Regions from separate parts of the Pseudomonas rosaeacicularis genome, predicted to be linked through region 2. Evidence: riboswitches for the same ligand, from Rfam matches in the RefSeq annotation. Region 2 holds a riboswitch; the other holds the start of a gene.
What was found. Region 2 has a riboswitch for cobalamin ahead of ACWKWM_RS27480 (CbtB domain-containing protein). Riboswitches for the same ligand answer to the same signal wherever they lie in the genome.
Positions count from the first base shown of each region.

Region 1 (7,170 bases), on a different contig from region 2:
CTGTGGCGGTGATCTTCGCCATTCTGGCGGGGGGCGAATTATTCGGCTTCACCGGGATTCTGCTGGCGCTGCCGGTGGCGGCGGTGATCATGGTGCTGGTGCGCCATATCCATGATGTCTACAAGGATTCGGATATCTATGGCGGCTCGGAGGATCTGAAGCTGTAGCAGATTGATCCTGTAGGAGAGAGAAACGGCGTCTGGCGCATTTAGCGGCAGGCGCCTTTTTTATGGCCGTTACTGCGCCCTGAAACCAAGGCCTGCGGGACAGCTCACGCAACTCTTTGATTTTGCAGGCGGTCCGTCGCATTGTGCGGTCCGCCTCACGGGTATAAACTTTGCACACTTTTCACAGAGGCCCCTTGGCGGCTATTTTTCAGCCGTTCAGCCAGCATGAAACCAATTCAGCTGCCCTTGAGTGTGCGTCTGCGTGATGACGCCACCTTCGTCAATTACTATCCAGGCGCCAATGCCGCAGCACTCGGCTATGTCGAGCGGCTGTGCGAAGCCGACGCCGGGTGGACGGAGAGCCTGATTTATCTGTGGGGCAAGCATGGGGTAGGGCGCACGCATTTGTTGCAGGCCGCTTGCTTGCGTTTCGAGCAATTGGGCGAGCCGGCGGTCTATCTGCCGCTGGCCGAGCTCCTCGACGAAGGCGTCCAGCTGTTCGATCATCTTGAGCAGTACGAGCTGGTGTGCCTGGATGACATTCAGGCCATCGTTGGCAAGCCCGAGTGGGAAGAAGCGCTGTTCCACCTGTTCAATCGCCTGCGCGACAGTGGCCGTCGCTTGTTGATCGCGGCGTCATGTTCTCCGCGCGAGCTGCCGGTGAAGCTGGCGGATCTGAAATCCCGCCTGACCATGGCGCTGGTGTTCCAGATGCGCCTGCTGTCCGACGAAGAAAAGCTGCGCGCCCTTCAGTTGCGTGCTTCGCGTCGGGGCTTGCACCTGACGGACGAAGTCGGCCATTTCATCCTGACCCGCGGCACTCGCAGCATGAGTGCGCTGTTCGATTTACTGGAACAGCTCGACCAGGCTTCGTTGCAGGCTCAGCGCAAGCTGACCATTCCCTTCCTGAAAGAGACCCTCGGCTGGTGATTACCAGCATCGACCCGGCGCTGGTGCTGCAGACGGCGGCAGCGTTGCGTCACGCCAAGCGAATTCTGATCATCACCGGTGCCGGGCTTTCGGCCGATTCGGGACTGCCGACCTATCGCGGAGTCGGCGGGCTTTACAACGGGCGCACTGACGATGGATTGCCTATTGAAGTGGCGCTTTCCGGGCCAATGCTGCGCCGCGACCCCGCGCTGTGCTGGAAATATATTGCCCAATTAGGCAGCGCTTGCCTTGGCGGACAGCCCAATGAGGCGCACTACGCGATTGCCCAACTGCAGCGCAACAAGCCCGATTGCTGGGTGCTGACGCAAAATGTCGACGGCTACCATCGCGCTGCAGGAAGCCCGCCTGAGCGTCTGATCGAAATTCACGGTCAACTTGCGCCGCTCTACTGTCAGTCCTGTGGCGCTATCGATCCGCATCTGAGCGAGCATCTGCAACGGCCATTGCCGCCTTTGTGCGCGAAATGCCACGGTGTTCTGCGCCCTCCCGTGGTGTTATTCGAAGAGATGCTGCCGGAACTGGCACTGAATGTGCTGTATGAGGAAATGGCAAAAGGCTTCGATGCAGTTATAAGCATTGGCACAACTGCCAGCTTTCCGTATATTCACGAGCCGATGCTGCGCACGAGGGTATCTGGAGGCTTTACCGCCGAGATTAATCCCTCGCAAACCGATCATTCTGCGCAGATGGACGTGTTCCTGAAATGCAGGGCCTTAGATGTGATGGCGGACCTCGTAAGTCACATTTGATTCGATTGAATTTGCAAATGAGGATGATAGAAGGCATAGTCTCGGCTTCTTTACACATTCGCCACGGTCGTGCCCATGCTGAATCGCTTAGCACCCCTCGTGCCTCTCGCACTTGTCACCCTCTTGTTCGGTTGCGCGGCTCAGATGCCAGCATCGCAACAACAGGTTCAACACCCGAATCTTCAAAATTCTATTACCGCGCAGTCTGCCGCTCAACGAGCTGATTACGCCTCGGTGCTGCAAGACGAAATCGCCACCGAAGATGAGCTGGCACAGTTTGCCGACAGCAAGCCGTACCAGCTGCCAGCCCTGGCAGACAGCATCCTGGAACGTGGCAAGTCTCTGATCGGTACGCGCTACCGTTTCGGCGGCACCTCGACTTCCTCGGGCTTTGATTGCAGCGGCTTCATCGGTTATCTCTTTCGCGAAGAAGCCGGCATGAGCCTTCCGCGTTCCACGCGTGAAATGATCAACGTCGACGCTCCCCTGGTTAAACGCAACGACCTCAAGCCGGGCGATCTGCTGTTCTTCAGCACCGCAGGCCGTGGTCGCGTCAGCCACGCCGGCATCTATCTGGGTGATGATCAGTTCATCCACTCCAGCAGCCGTCGCAGTGGTGGTGTTCGCGTAGACAGCCTGGACGACGCCTACTGGGCCAAGACTTTCATCGAAGCCAAGCGCGCGCTGGCCATGGCACCTTCCCAGGTTGCCGAGACCACGACCGCGATGAGCTCGACTACACTCAAGCGCCAACACCGCTGATACCGGGCGTACACATCGGGAAATCCCTTGGTGTGCGCACATCCGGCCCCTGATTCCTAGGGGCTCAAGCCGCATCCTGTTGCAGGTTGTTGTGTTTATGACGTTACCGGTTCGCCTGATTGTCGTGTCACTGGCTCTGTTGCTGGCCGCATGTGCCAGCCCTCCGCCGCCAGCTCCGAAACGGGTTGCTCCCAAGCCCGTTGTCTCCGCTCCTTCTGACTTTTCCTCGCCGCTTGCTGATGACGTGCTGGTCCGTGCTATCGGATTGGTGGGTACGCCTTATCGTTGGGGCGGCAACACGCCGGATTCAGGATTTGATTGCAGTGGCTTGATCGGCTACGTCTATCGCGACGCGGCGGGTATCAGCTTGCCGCGTTCTACACGGGACATGATCACCCTGCGCGGTCCGGACATTAATCGCAGCCAGTTGCAGACGGGTGATCTGGTGTTCTTCGCCACCGGCGGCGGCTCGAATGTCAGCCACGCGGGGATTTACGTCGGGGAAGGGCGCTTCGTGCATGCACCCGCAACAGGTGGCACGGTCAAGCTGGACAGTCTGGACAAACCTTATTGGCAGAAAGCCTGGCTCAATGCCAAGCGCGTGATCCAGCCTTCGAGCCTGGCGCGGCAGTAACATGTTGAATGTGTTGGTATGGGAGGGAGCTTGCTCGCGATTGCAAGTTGTCAGTTAGCACATTCGACACTGACGTGCCCCATCGCGAGCAATCTCCCCTCCCACAAATTTACCGGCGAATCATTTTGCTGCGTTAGAAGCCTGCGCAGTCTTCGCTGCGGTCACCCGCCAGATCTTGTTGCCTACATCATCGGCGACCAACAACCCACCGTTATTGTCATTGATCACGCCCACCGGCCTGCCTTGCGCTTTTTCGTCCGAATTCAGGAAGCCCGTCAATAGGTCAACCGGTGTGCCGCTTGGCTTGCCGTCTTTGAACGGCACAAACAGCACTTTGTAGCCGCTGTGCGGTTTGCGGTTCCACGAACCGTGCTGACCAATGAACAGCCCTTCAGTAAACGGTGCAGGTAAGGTTTTGCCATCAGCGAAGGTAAGGCCCAGTGACGCGGTATGCGGACCCACTGCGAAATCAGGCGGTATGGCTTTTGCCACCAGATCAGGATTCTGCGGTGTCACGCGCACGTCCACATGCTGGCCGTAGTAGCTGAACGGCCAGCCGTAGAAGGCTCCGTCCTTTACCGAAGTCACGTAATCAGGCACCAGATCGCTGCCGATTTCGTCACGCTCGTTGACCGCTGTCCACAGCGCGCCAGTGTGGGGTTCCCAATCCATGCCGTTGGGGTTGCGCAGCCCGGACGCGAAAATCCGATGCGAGCCGGTCGCCGGATCGACTTCCCAGATGGCCGCGCGGCCTTCTTCCTTGTCCAGACCGTTTTCAGCCACGTTGCTGTTTGAGCCGACGGTCACGTACAGCTTTTTCCCGTCCTTGCTGGCGATAACGTTCTTGGTCCAGTGGTGGTTGAGCGTGCCGCCGGGCAGATCCACTACTTTGGTCGGCTGGCCGCTGATGGAGGTTTGGCCGGTTTCATAGTTGAAGCTGATCAGTCGATCGGTGTCGGCGACGTAGAACTTGTTACCCACCAGCGCCATGCCAAACGGCGAATTGAGATTTTGCAGGAATACCGTACGCGTTTCAGCCACGCCGTCGTGATCCTTATCGCGGAGCAGGGTGATGCGGTTCGGGCTAGGGACACCTGCGCCAGCGCGCCCCATGACTTTCTCCATCACCCAGCCGCGAATCCCTTTGCCGTCATCGGGTTTGGGCGGCGAATTGGTTTCAGCCACCAAAACGTCGCCGTTGGGCAGCACGTAGAGCCAGCGTGGGTGATCTAGATTTTCGGCGAAAGCGGCAACCTGCGTGCCTGGTGCGGCAGTCGGTTTGGCGCCGTTGGCCCAGCCGATGGCGGGCGCGATGTTCACGGTGGGGATCAACGTCTTGTTGGGCTCGGGCAATTTGGGAGAGGTCCCCATGCCGTCACTGACTTGCAGCTTCGATGACTCGCCGCAGGCCGCGAGCCCCCCGGCAACCAATATCATCAAGACAACCTGAGGTCTGAGCTTGAACATTGTCGATCTCCATTTCGTAGGCAATTAGTATTTTTATGTAACTAGGTAGAGGCACTTGAGCCTTCTTAGGTTCAACCCCCAACACGGATCAGCCCCGAGTGCTGATGGGGCGCCGCATTGATTGACGCTCAAACCTCAACCCTCTACCCTTCGCCACTTGTTTCAGGTGCCCTTCGAGTCAGTATCGACAGGGTGAAACAGGGAAGCCGGTGAGACCGCCCAGCGTTCGATCCCGGCGCTGCCTCCGCAACGGTAAATGAGAAAAGCCACGCACAATGCCACTGTGTTCTTTGAGCATGGGAAGGCGCGCGGCCCGATGGTTCGCTCATGAGTCCGGAGACCGGCCTGATCCAATCCCACAGCATCACGGAGGGCGATGCTCTGCGCCGCGGCCTGCTTAATGGCGCCGCGTTGCCAGTGCTTGCTCGTGCTTTCCGTCTGCGCCTACTTGCCCTCAAGCGGAGAGCTGAGATGAGCGAAACCCCCGAACGCGACGAACGTCACCTTGCGCGCATGCTGCGCAAAAAGGCCGTGATGGACGAACGCATTGCCAGCGCCCCCAACGAATGCGGCCTGTTGCTGGTACTGACTGGCAACGGCAAAGGCAAAAGCAGTTCGGCTTTTGGCATGCTCGCCCGCGCCATGGGCCACGGCATGCAGTGCGGCGTGGTGCAGTTCATCAAGGGCCGCAACAGCACCGGCGAAGAACTGTTCTTCCGCCGCTTCCCCGAACAAGTGCGCTACCACGTCATGGGCGAGGGATTCACTTGGGAAACCCAGGACCGCCAGCGTGATATCGCCGCTGCCGAATCCGCCTGGGGCGTGACCCAAGACATGCTCCGAGACCCGAGTATCGGGCTGGTAATCCTCGATGAACTCAACATCGCCCTCAAACACGGCTATCTGGATTTTGAGCAGGTACTCGCCGACCTGCAGGCGCGTCCGCCGATGCAGCATGTGGTCGTGACCGGCCGTGGCGCCAAGCAGGAATTGATCGATCTGTCCGACACCGTTTCGGACATTGCCGTGGTGAAACACGCGTTCCAGTCCGGCATTCGGGCGCAAAAGGGTATTGAACTGTGAGTGACCGTTCATGAGTCAGGCCAGGCAATGCCCTGCCGTGTTGATCGCCGCCCCGGCGTCCGGTCAGGGCAAGACCACCGTGACAGCGGCCCTGGCGCGGTTGCATCGCAATCAAGGGCGCAAGGTCCGGGTGTTCAAGTGCGGCCCCGATTTTCTCGACCCCATGATCCTCGAACGCGCCAGCGGCAACCCGGTTTACCAGTTGGACATGTGGATGGTGGGCGAGGACGAAAGCCGACGCCTGTTGTGGGAAGCCGCCGCTGACGCTGACCTGATTCTGATCGAAGGTGTGATGGGCTTGTTCGACGGCACCCCGTCCAGCGCTGACCTGGCCCGACGTTTCGGCGTGCCGGTGCTGGGTGTGATCGACGGCACTGCGATGGCCCAGACGTTTGGCGCGCTGGCGTTGGGGCTGGCGCGTTATCAGCCGGACCTGCCGTTTGCCGGTGTGCTCGCTAACCGGGTCGGGACCGTGCGTCACGCGCAGTTGCTGGAGGGCAGTCTCACCGAAGGCCTGCGATGGTATGGCGCGCTGTCCCGGGAAACCGGGATCGAACTGCCAAGCCGGCATCTTGGACTGGTGCAAGCCAGCGAGCTGAATGATCTGGACGTGCGTCTTGATGCTGCGGCCAATGCGCTCGCCAGCACCTGCGAAGTCGCCCTGCCGCCTGCTGTGATGTTCGATGCGCCGGACTTCATCCCCGCCGAGCCGCTGCTCGCGGGCGTGCGTATCGCCATCGCCTATGACGAGGCTTTTGCCTTCATCTATGGAGCCAGTCTCGATCTTCTGCGAGCGATGGGCGCCGAGCTCTCGTTTTTCTCGCCCATCCGCGATCAGCACATTCCGGAGGCTGACAGCCTTTATCTTCCAGGCGGTTACCCGGAATTGCACCACGTTGCGCTGGGGGAAAACAAACCCATGCTTGATGCGATCCGTCAGCACCACGCCGACGGCAAGCCTTTGTTGGCCGAATGCGGCGGGATGCTTTATTTGCTCGATGCCCTGACCGATGTCGACGGTCAGCGCGCCGAATTGGTCGGGCTGCTCAGCGGCGAAGCGGTGATGCAAAAGCGCTTGGCGGCGCTGGCCCTGCAAAACGTCGATCTGCCCGAAGGCACATTGCGCGGCCACACGTATCACCATTCGCTGACCGGCACCGAGCTGCAACCCATCGCCCGAGGTGTCAGCCCCAATGGCGGGCGCGGCGCGGAAGCGGTATATCGCGACGGCCGAATGACGGCTTCTTACGTGCACTTCTATTTCCCCTCCAACCCCCAAGCGGTGGCGGCGCTGTTTTTGCCATGACCCATTCAGGCACCAACACACTACCCGTGGGAGCGGACCTGTCCGCGAAGA
Region 1 covers NZ_JBSKHT010000009.1:209,935-217,104, reverse strand. The annotation lists gene ACWKWM_RS13845 (AI-2E family transporter) at 1-167, shown strand, start outside; gene hda (DnaA regulatory inactivator Hda) at 393-1,097, shown strand; gene ACWKWM_RS13835 (NAD-dependent deacylase) at 1,097-1,867, shown strand; gene ACWKWM_RS13830 (C40 family peptidase) at 1,943-2,629, shown strand; gene ACWKWM_RS13825 (C40 family peptidase) at 2,727-3,263, shown strand; gene ACWKWM_RS13820 (PQQ-dependent sugar dehydrogenase) at 3,384-4,730, opposite strand; cobalamin riboswitch at 4,878-5,093, shown strand; gene cobO (cob(I)yrinic acid a,c-diamide adenosyltransferase) at 5,202-5,813, shown strand; gene ACWKWM_RS13810 (cobyrinic acid a,c-diamide synthase CobB) at 5,824-7,119, shown strand.
Region 1: another riboswitch for cobalamin. It lies ahead of cobO (cob(I)yrinic acid a,c-diamide adenosyltransferase); the one in region 2 lies ahead of ACWKWM_RS27480 (CbtB domain-containing protein).

Region 2 (7,170 bases):
GATCGTGCACAAGACCCACATCACCTATCCCATGGGCCCGAAAAAACTCGCGCGGGTCATACAGCTGTTTTACAGCGGCAACTGGCATGCTGATTCTTTGCCGGGATATGGACCGCAACGTCGCGCCAACCCGTTCGATACGTTCAAGGAAATCCCGGCGGTCGCGCGTTATCAATTCATGCTCGATAACGCCGAGTTCTTCGTGCGCACCTTCATTCGCGGCCCGGTGTGTCGCGGGCAGATTGCCACGGACGTGATTCGCGACCACTTCTGGGCGTTGTTTCAGGAACCGGCTCACGACCGCTACATCACCGATGCCGCCTATCGCGCCAAGGCCACGCCGCTGTTGGCCATGCCAGGGCAGGATGATGATGTCGGCAGCGTACTGACGCTGTGGCACGACTACCGCGACAAGCGCAATGAGTATGAAGAACTGCGCAGTGACACCTACGCAGACATGCCACCGCCGGGTTGGGCAACGCTGTGGGCGGGCAATGACAATGCGCTGCTGACCATTTTCCGTCACTTCGACAGCGCCTCGGTCAACAAGGGCCTGATAGGCGATTTGCCAAATTCGGTGTGGCTGTTCGATTTCCCGCTGATCGAGCGCACCTATTACCAGTTGGCGGTCAACTTTGACGTCTATGGCAACGTGTCCCATCAAGTGCAGACCCGGTTGTATTTCGACCTGATCCGCAACGGTGCAGAGATGAATTTCCTGCGTCTGATGCCGGCCGACAAGCGCGATGAGATTCTTGGCGACTGGTACCAGAACGGCGGCAAAGTGAAGATGTGGCTGGATTACCAAAGCATCGACGACGACACGCCAACCGGGATCAAACTGGACGAGAAAGACCCCAAGCGCGACTTCGAGCGCAAGCTGCTGGAGCGGGTGGGGACGCTCAACGTGGCGCCCGATCCGATCAATCGTTGCAGCGGAGCCTACTGTTCGCGTCAGGGCATTGGCCCGGTATTCAGCGACGTCGAGCAAAGCCTGAGTCGCTTGACGTCGCGTCCGGCAGCCGGCTTGAAAGTGATCGACTACTTGCCTGAGGCGACCATGCTGCGGATACAGGACGGCAGCGGCAAACGCATCGTCTACAGCCTGCTGCGCAACCGGGCCCACAGTAATGTCGCGTTCCTGATGGGGGAAGACTATCGCTATCAACCGGGGCTGGACACGCTGACGATCTATCCGGGGGTGCTCAGCAGCTATCCCAACTTCATGTTCAACGTGCCAGCTAATGAAGTGACGGCGTTTGTCGACGCGATGGAACAGGCACGTCACAAAGAGGCGTTCGAGAAGATTGTCGAGCGTTGGGGCGTGCGGCGCAGCCACCCGTTGTTCTGGACCTACTTCCATGACCTGGACCGCTACATTCAGGAGACCGAGCCGCAGGAAGCGGGGGTGCTGGACATGAATCGGTATGAGAACCTTTGATTGCCGCTGTCATCGGCGATTGCGGCGGATTTGTGGGAGCAGACCTGTCCGCGAAGACTATGTTTCTGAGGCTGAAGATGTACAGGAATGCCACGGCCTCTTCGCGGACAGGTCCGCTCCCACGGGTTGTGCTCGGTCAAATAATTGCGTGCTTCTGTGGTTCATTCATCACCCCGCGTACGCTGCGCATGGGCCGAAATCCCTTGTAAAACATGGCCTGCCGCCATTAGACACCCCGTCAGACCGCGCGAACCTTTTCAAACTTATGGCAGTCGGAAGCTGCGAGTCGTCCTGAAATTTGCCTCATTTCGAGGGTCTTGGGTCGTGGTTTCCAGCGTAGGCAACAAGAGGTTAGCGATGTTGATTTCGGTTCAAGCCCTGCGGGCACTCGCCGCGTGGGCCGTTGTGTGTCATCACTTCATGCAGATTTTCTTCGACTTCCACCCAAGCGGTCCGCTGGGTGAGTTTTTCACGTCCAAGGGCGCCGTCGGCGTCGACATCTTCTTCGTCATCAGCGGTCTGGTCATCTATCTGTCTACCCTGGACAAAGACATGCCCGTCGGCCACTTCATGCTCAACCGCATTATTCGCATCGTTCCCGCTTATTGGCTGTATACCGTAGTAATGGGCCTGCTGGTGCTGGTCGCAAGCCCATTACTGCCGCATCAGGTGGTCGATTGGCAGAGCTTCATGCTTTCGCTGTTATTCATCCCTTCGGAAAATCCGGGCGGCTACGGGCTGTACCCGACGCTAAACGTGGGCTGGACCCTGAACTACGAAATGCTGTTCTACGTGCTGTTCTCGATGGTCTTTCTGTTCCAGCAGCGCCATCGGCCGTTGATCATCGCCGCCGCGCTGTTTGCTGTGAGCGATGTGCTCGGACGCTCCGGGCTCATCAGCCGCTTTTACGCCAACGACATCGTTTATGAGTTCCTGCTGGGTATCGGCATCGGCATGGTCTACCGCCGTGGCTGGATCAGTCAGCGTCTGTGGATACCGGTGCTGGCCATCGCGGGTGCGTTGTTCACCATCAACGAGCTGGAGCCGAGCACTCGCATCATCAACTGGGGGCTGCCGAGCGCAGTGATCGTGGTGGCGTGCATATCGCTGGAACCGTATTTCCGGGGAAACCGTTTCCTGAAAACCATGGGCGATTGCTCGTACTCCGTGTACTTGCTGCACGTGTTGGTGTTGTACGGCGGGTGGTTGCTGACCGAGCGGTATGGCTTCAATCCTTACGCGGTTTTTGCCGTGTGTGTGCCGGTGATTGCCCTAGGCGCCTGGGCCAGTTACGAGGTTATTGAGAAGGGTTTGTATCGCCGCATGAAAGGCTGGCTGGATAATCGACGATTGGCGAAGGAAGCTGCGTATTCCTGATTCGCTTCTGTCGGACTCTTTACCTGAGTGCAATGCTAGGACTTTGTCAGTTGCCTGGGATTGGCGTAAACTCCGGCCACGTCTGCGAGGAATTTTCATGACCGCTATTACTATTACTGATGCCGCCCACGATTATCTGGCTGACCTGCTGGAAAAGCAGAACACCCCGGGCATCGGCATCCGCGTGTTTATTACCCAGCCTGGCACCCAATACGCTGAAACCTGCATTGCTTACTGCAAGCCGGGCGAAGAGAAATCCGAAGACAAGGCCATCGGTCTGAAAAGCTTCACTGCCTGGATCGACTCCTTCAGTGAAGCGTTTCTGGATGACGCCGTTGTCGATTACGCCACCGACCGTATGGGCGGTCAGCTGACCATCAAGGCGCCAAACGCCAAAGTACCCATGGTCAACGCCGAAAGCCCGATCAACGAACGCATCAACTACTACCTGCAAACCGAGATCAACCCAGGGCTTGCCAGCCATGGGGGTCAGGTCAGCCTGATCGATGTGGTTGAAGAAGACGACGCCAACATTGCCGTGCTGCAATTTGGTGGCGGTTGTCAGGGTTGCGGTCAGGCCGACGTGACACTCAAGGAAGGCATCGAGCGCACGTTGCTCGAACGCATCCCCGAGCTGACCGCGGTACGTGATGTAACCGACCACACGCAAAAAGAAAACGCCTACTACTGACGTGGTCAGCGTTTCAGCAAAAAGCCCCGACTGGTTCGGGGCTTTTTTGTGGGGAAATACCCCACTGTAGGAGCCAACTTGTTGGCGAGCGCTTGATGTGGTGTGTCAGGTACGACGCCTCGTGAACAAGTTCGCTCCTACAGTCATCACCGGGCCGTTCAGGGCCTGAAGAGATGCGCATGCCCGGCGCGGTACAGCGATGATTCACTGAACACTTCATTGCCCAGTACTCGCCCGACCAGAATCAGCGCCGTACGCCGAAAACCCTTCTCCTGCACCTTCGCCTCAATGTCCGCCAGCGTTCCCGTCACCCAATCCTGATCCGGCCAACTGGCGCGGTGAACCACCGCAATCGGGCAATCGGCGCCGTAGTACGGGGTCAGTTCTGCAATGATCTTGCCCAGATTGTTCACGCCCAAATGAATGGCCATCGTTGCCTTGTGCTGCGCCAGATCACCGAGCGCCTCGCCTTTGGGCATCGAAGTTTTGTCGGCGTAGCGCGTCAGAATCACGCTTTGCGAGATGTCGGGCAGCGTCAGTTCAGTACCAAGCAATGCGGCGCATGCAGCAGTCGCCGTCACGCCGGGGATGATTTCGCAGGGGATATTCAGCTCGCGAAGACAACGAATCTGTTCGCCAATGGCGCCATACAAACTCGGGTCGCCAGAGTGAACCCTGGCCACATCCTGGCCCTGTTCATGAGCGGATTTCATCAAGGCGATGATCTGCTCCAGGTGTAATTCGGCGCTGTTGGTGACGTGAACCGCCTGATGACCCTCAAGCACGGCCTCGGGCACCAGGGAGCCGGCGTAAATGATGACCGGGCAAGTGCGGATCAGGCGTTGGCCCTTTACGGTGATCAGCTCCGGATCGCCGGGGCCTGCGCCGATGAAAAAAACGGTCATTGGAACTCCAAAGCGTATGTGTTCTGTAGGAGCCAACTTGTTGGCGAGGGCGATCGTTGCGTTTCGACCGGGATAACGCTTCGCCAACAAGTTGGCTCCTACAGAGGGTTTGCACCCGCCAATGCGAAGGTGGCGTGGTTGTTCTTGTGGCGTGTGATGAGCAAACGCGGTGGGGCGGTCGATAGCTGCGCGGCCAACGCCAACGCCGCACTTTCCGCTACGCCGTAACATCCCGTTGCGTCAAACGCGGGCTGCGAGCGATGGCTCAGCTGTCCCTCGAACGCGCTCAAGTCCTCGGCACTGAAAAACACCAGCGACACGCCCAACCGTGCACTCAGTTCCAGCAATCCCGATTCCGCCGACTTGAGGTCAATGGAGGCGAGGGCGGTTATATCGCTGAGAGCAAAGCCTTGAAGCGCAAGGCTTTCGTCGATCAATGCCGTCAGCGACTCAACTGAGCAACCTCGCCGGCAGCCAAGGCCGACCACCAGGATCGGCCGAGTGCCCGAGTGGCTCATGCCGCGTGCGGCAGCCCTGACGTATGCAGCTCAGGATTGTTGCGGCGGAACAACCAGGCGCTAATCACGCCCATCGCAATCCAGAACACCGCATTGGTCAGCAGCGAGGCGATTTTGAACTGTGCTTCAAGTGCTTCTGGCGCCAGGCTGGCGTGTACTTCCGGCTGCGGGGCACCAATTACATGTGGGACGACCAGAATTGCGACAGCCAGGACTTTCAAAGCCCAGTGACGACCGAACACCAGCAACGCCAGCGCAACGGCGGTGGATGCAGCAGTGCCGATCCACCAGAACTGACGCTGAGTGAGGTCAGCGGCAGCAGTGCCTGGCAACTCAGGCGGCAGGCCAAGGGTCGGCGCCAATACAAACACGGCAAAACCGGCCAGCCCCCAGAGTGCGCCCTGAGCAGTGCTGCCTGGTGCCCGCAACGTATACAGCGCAGCAAGCATCAACGCGAAACCAACCGCCACCACCAGATTGCCTCCAGTTGTAGACAGCACACGCTGCCAGCCGTCTTCCGGCTCCCATGCCTCGGCGTCATGCTCGTGGGCCACCATGGCGCCGGTGGCATGCTCGTGGGACTCGGAGTGTGTGGCGGGCGCTTTCTCGTAAGTTTCGGCCTGCAGAATCAACGGCGCGACCCAGAAGCTTTGCAGCAAGGTCAGCAGCAGGGCGGCGAGCAGCCCGGTGAACCCGGCCGTTTGCGCGATACGCTTGAACATGGCGTCAGGTCTCAATGGCAAGGGAAGGCGGAGCTGTGACGGGTGTCGTGCGCAGCGTTGTGTACCGCATCGATGTGCGAGAAGCCGGCAAAGTAAACCAGGCAAGCGCCGAGGATCATCGCGCTGACTGCCGCAGTCAGGCGTTGGGTCTGCGTAGCGGTGGTGCTGGAGGTGCTGGATGGGCTGGTAGTGGTGATCGACATGGCGCTTCCCTCTGAAATGTCAGCGAGCAGGAAAGCGCAATGAAACCCGCTGACAGGTGTCAGCAGAGACTCAACAGCGCCCGCCCACCGCGGGTTTGTTATGTGTCAGTTGCGGGCCGGTCTCCGGGCTTGCGAGGGGCAGGGCGCGCAATGCGTCCCGCCATCAAGAATCGCCTTCCCATATCGCACGCCTTGCAGCCATGACAGACACAGTGGATCTGACTCTTCACTCGCTTACCGTTGCGGGGGCAGCGCCGGACTTGCATCGCCTTCACGACGACACGCACCGGTTTCCCGTTTCACCCTGTGAAGGGCACCCGTAACAAGGCGTGTAGGAGAGCATGGCGAGTTGGCTTCGTCAATCTGCACCCGGTCCCCGAACCGCTTCTGCCGAAGGCGACACCCGCTGGTTGCCATGTGCCGCGTATTTGCAGATTTGCTTCTGCCGGAGGCGTAACCCGCCGATTGCCATGTGCCGCGTATTTGCAGATTTGCTTCTGCCGAAGGCGTAGGAGCCTTGCTTGCAGGCGATCTGGCGCGCAGCGGCAGTAAAAACCTGTGCTTGGGGGCCTCCTGACACTCCGTCGGCGCAAAGTTTCATGACTGCTGCGCAGCCAATCGCGGACAAGCCACGCTCTTATCGCCTGCGGCCAGAATCTAAGGCGTTTGACCTCCCCTCCGATATCGAACATCGATACCGCTGCCCGTTAATAACGACCTAAATACATCGAAAACGACGAATCAAAAGCTGCGCCATTGCGCAATCACCAATATCGTTTATACCTACATCTATATCGATCATCGATACGGGTGAATCTTGAAAGCATCATCAGATGTATTCAGCTGTCTTTGGCAGGAGCGTTCCGAGGTCCAGGCATTTAGCTCAACGCTGCCTTCCAGGGCACGTTGTGTAGTGATTGGCGCCGGGTATACGGGACTGTCCACCGCCCTGGCTTTGACCTCGCATGCTGCCCATGACGGTGAGGTGGTCGTCATCGACGCGATGAACATCGGTGAGGGCGCGTCCGGCCGCAATGGCGGTCAGGTGATTCCCGGTCTCAAGCTCAACCCTGACGAGTTGGTTCAGCGTTTTGGCGAGGCGCGTGGCGAACCATTGGTGGACCTGGTGGGTAGCGCCGCTGACTATGTTTTTCGTCTGATTGAGCGCCTGGGCATCGACTGTGGTGCGCGTCAGGACGGCTGGATTCAGGCTGCGCACAACGAGTCCGCGTTGCTTGCGTTGCAGGCCCGCGCTCGTCAGTGGCAAAGCCGCAGCGGCGCTGTGCGGATGCTCGACAAAAGCGACACTGCCA
Region 2 covers NZ_JBSKHT010000028.1:35,112-42,281, forward strand. The annotation lists gene ACWKWM_RS27450 (fatty acid cis/trans isomerase) at 1-1,441, shown strand, start outside; gene ACWKWM_RS27455 (acyltransferase family protein) at 1,799-2,818, shown strand; gene nfuA (Fe-S biogenesis protein NfuA) at 2,916-3,509, shown strand; gene cobM (precorrin-4 C(11)-methyltransferase) at 3,668-4,414, opposite strand; gene ACWKWM_RS27470 (cobalamin biosynthesis protein) at 4,513-4,932, opposite strand; gene ACWKWM_RS27475 (CbtA family protein) at 4,929-5,654, opposite strand; gene ACWKWM_RS27480 (CbtB domain-containing protein) at 5,666-5,857, opposite strand; cobalamin riboswitch at 5,955-6,193, opposite strand; gene ACWKWM_RS27485 (NAD(P)/FAD-dependent oxidoreductase) at 6,771-7,170, shown strand, end outside.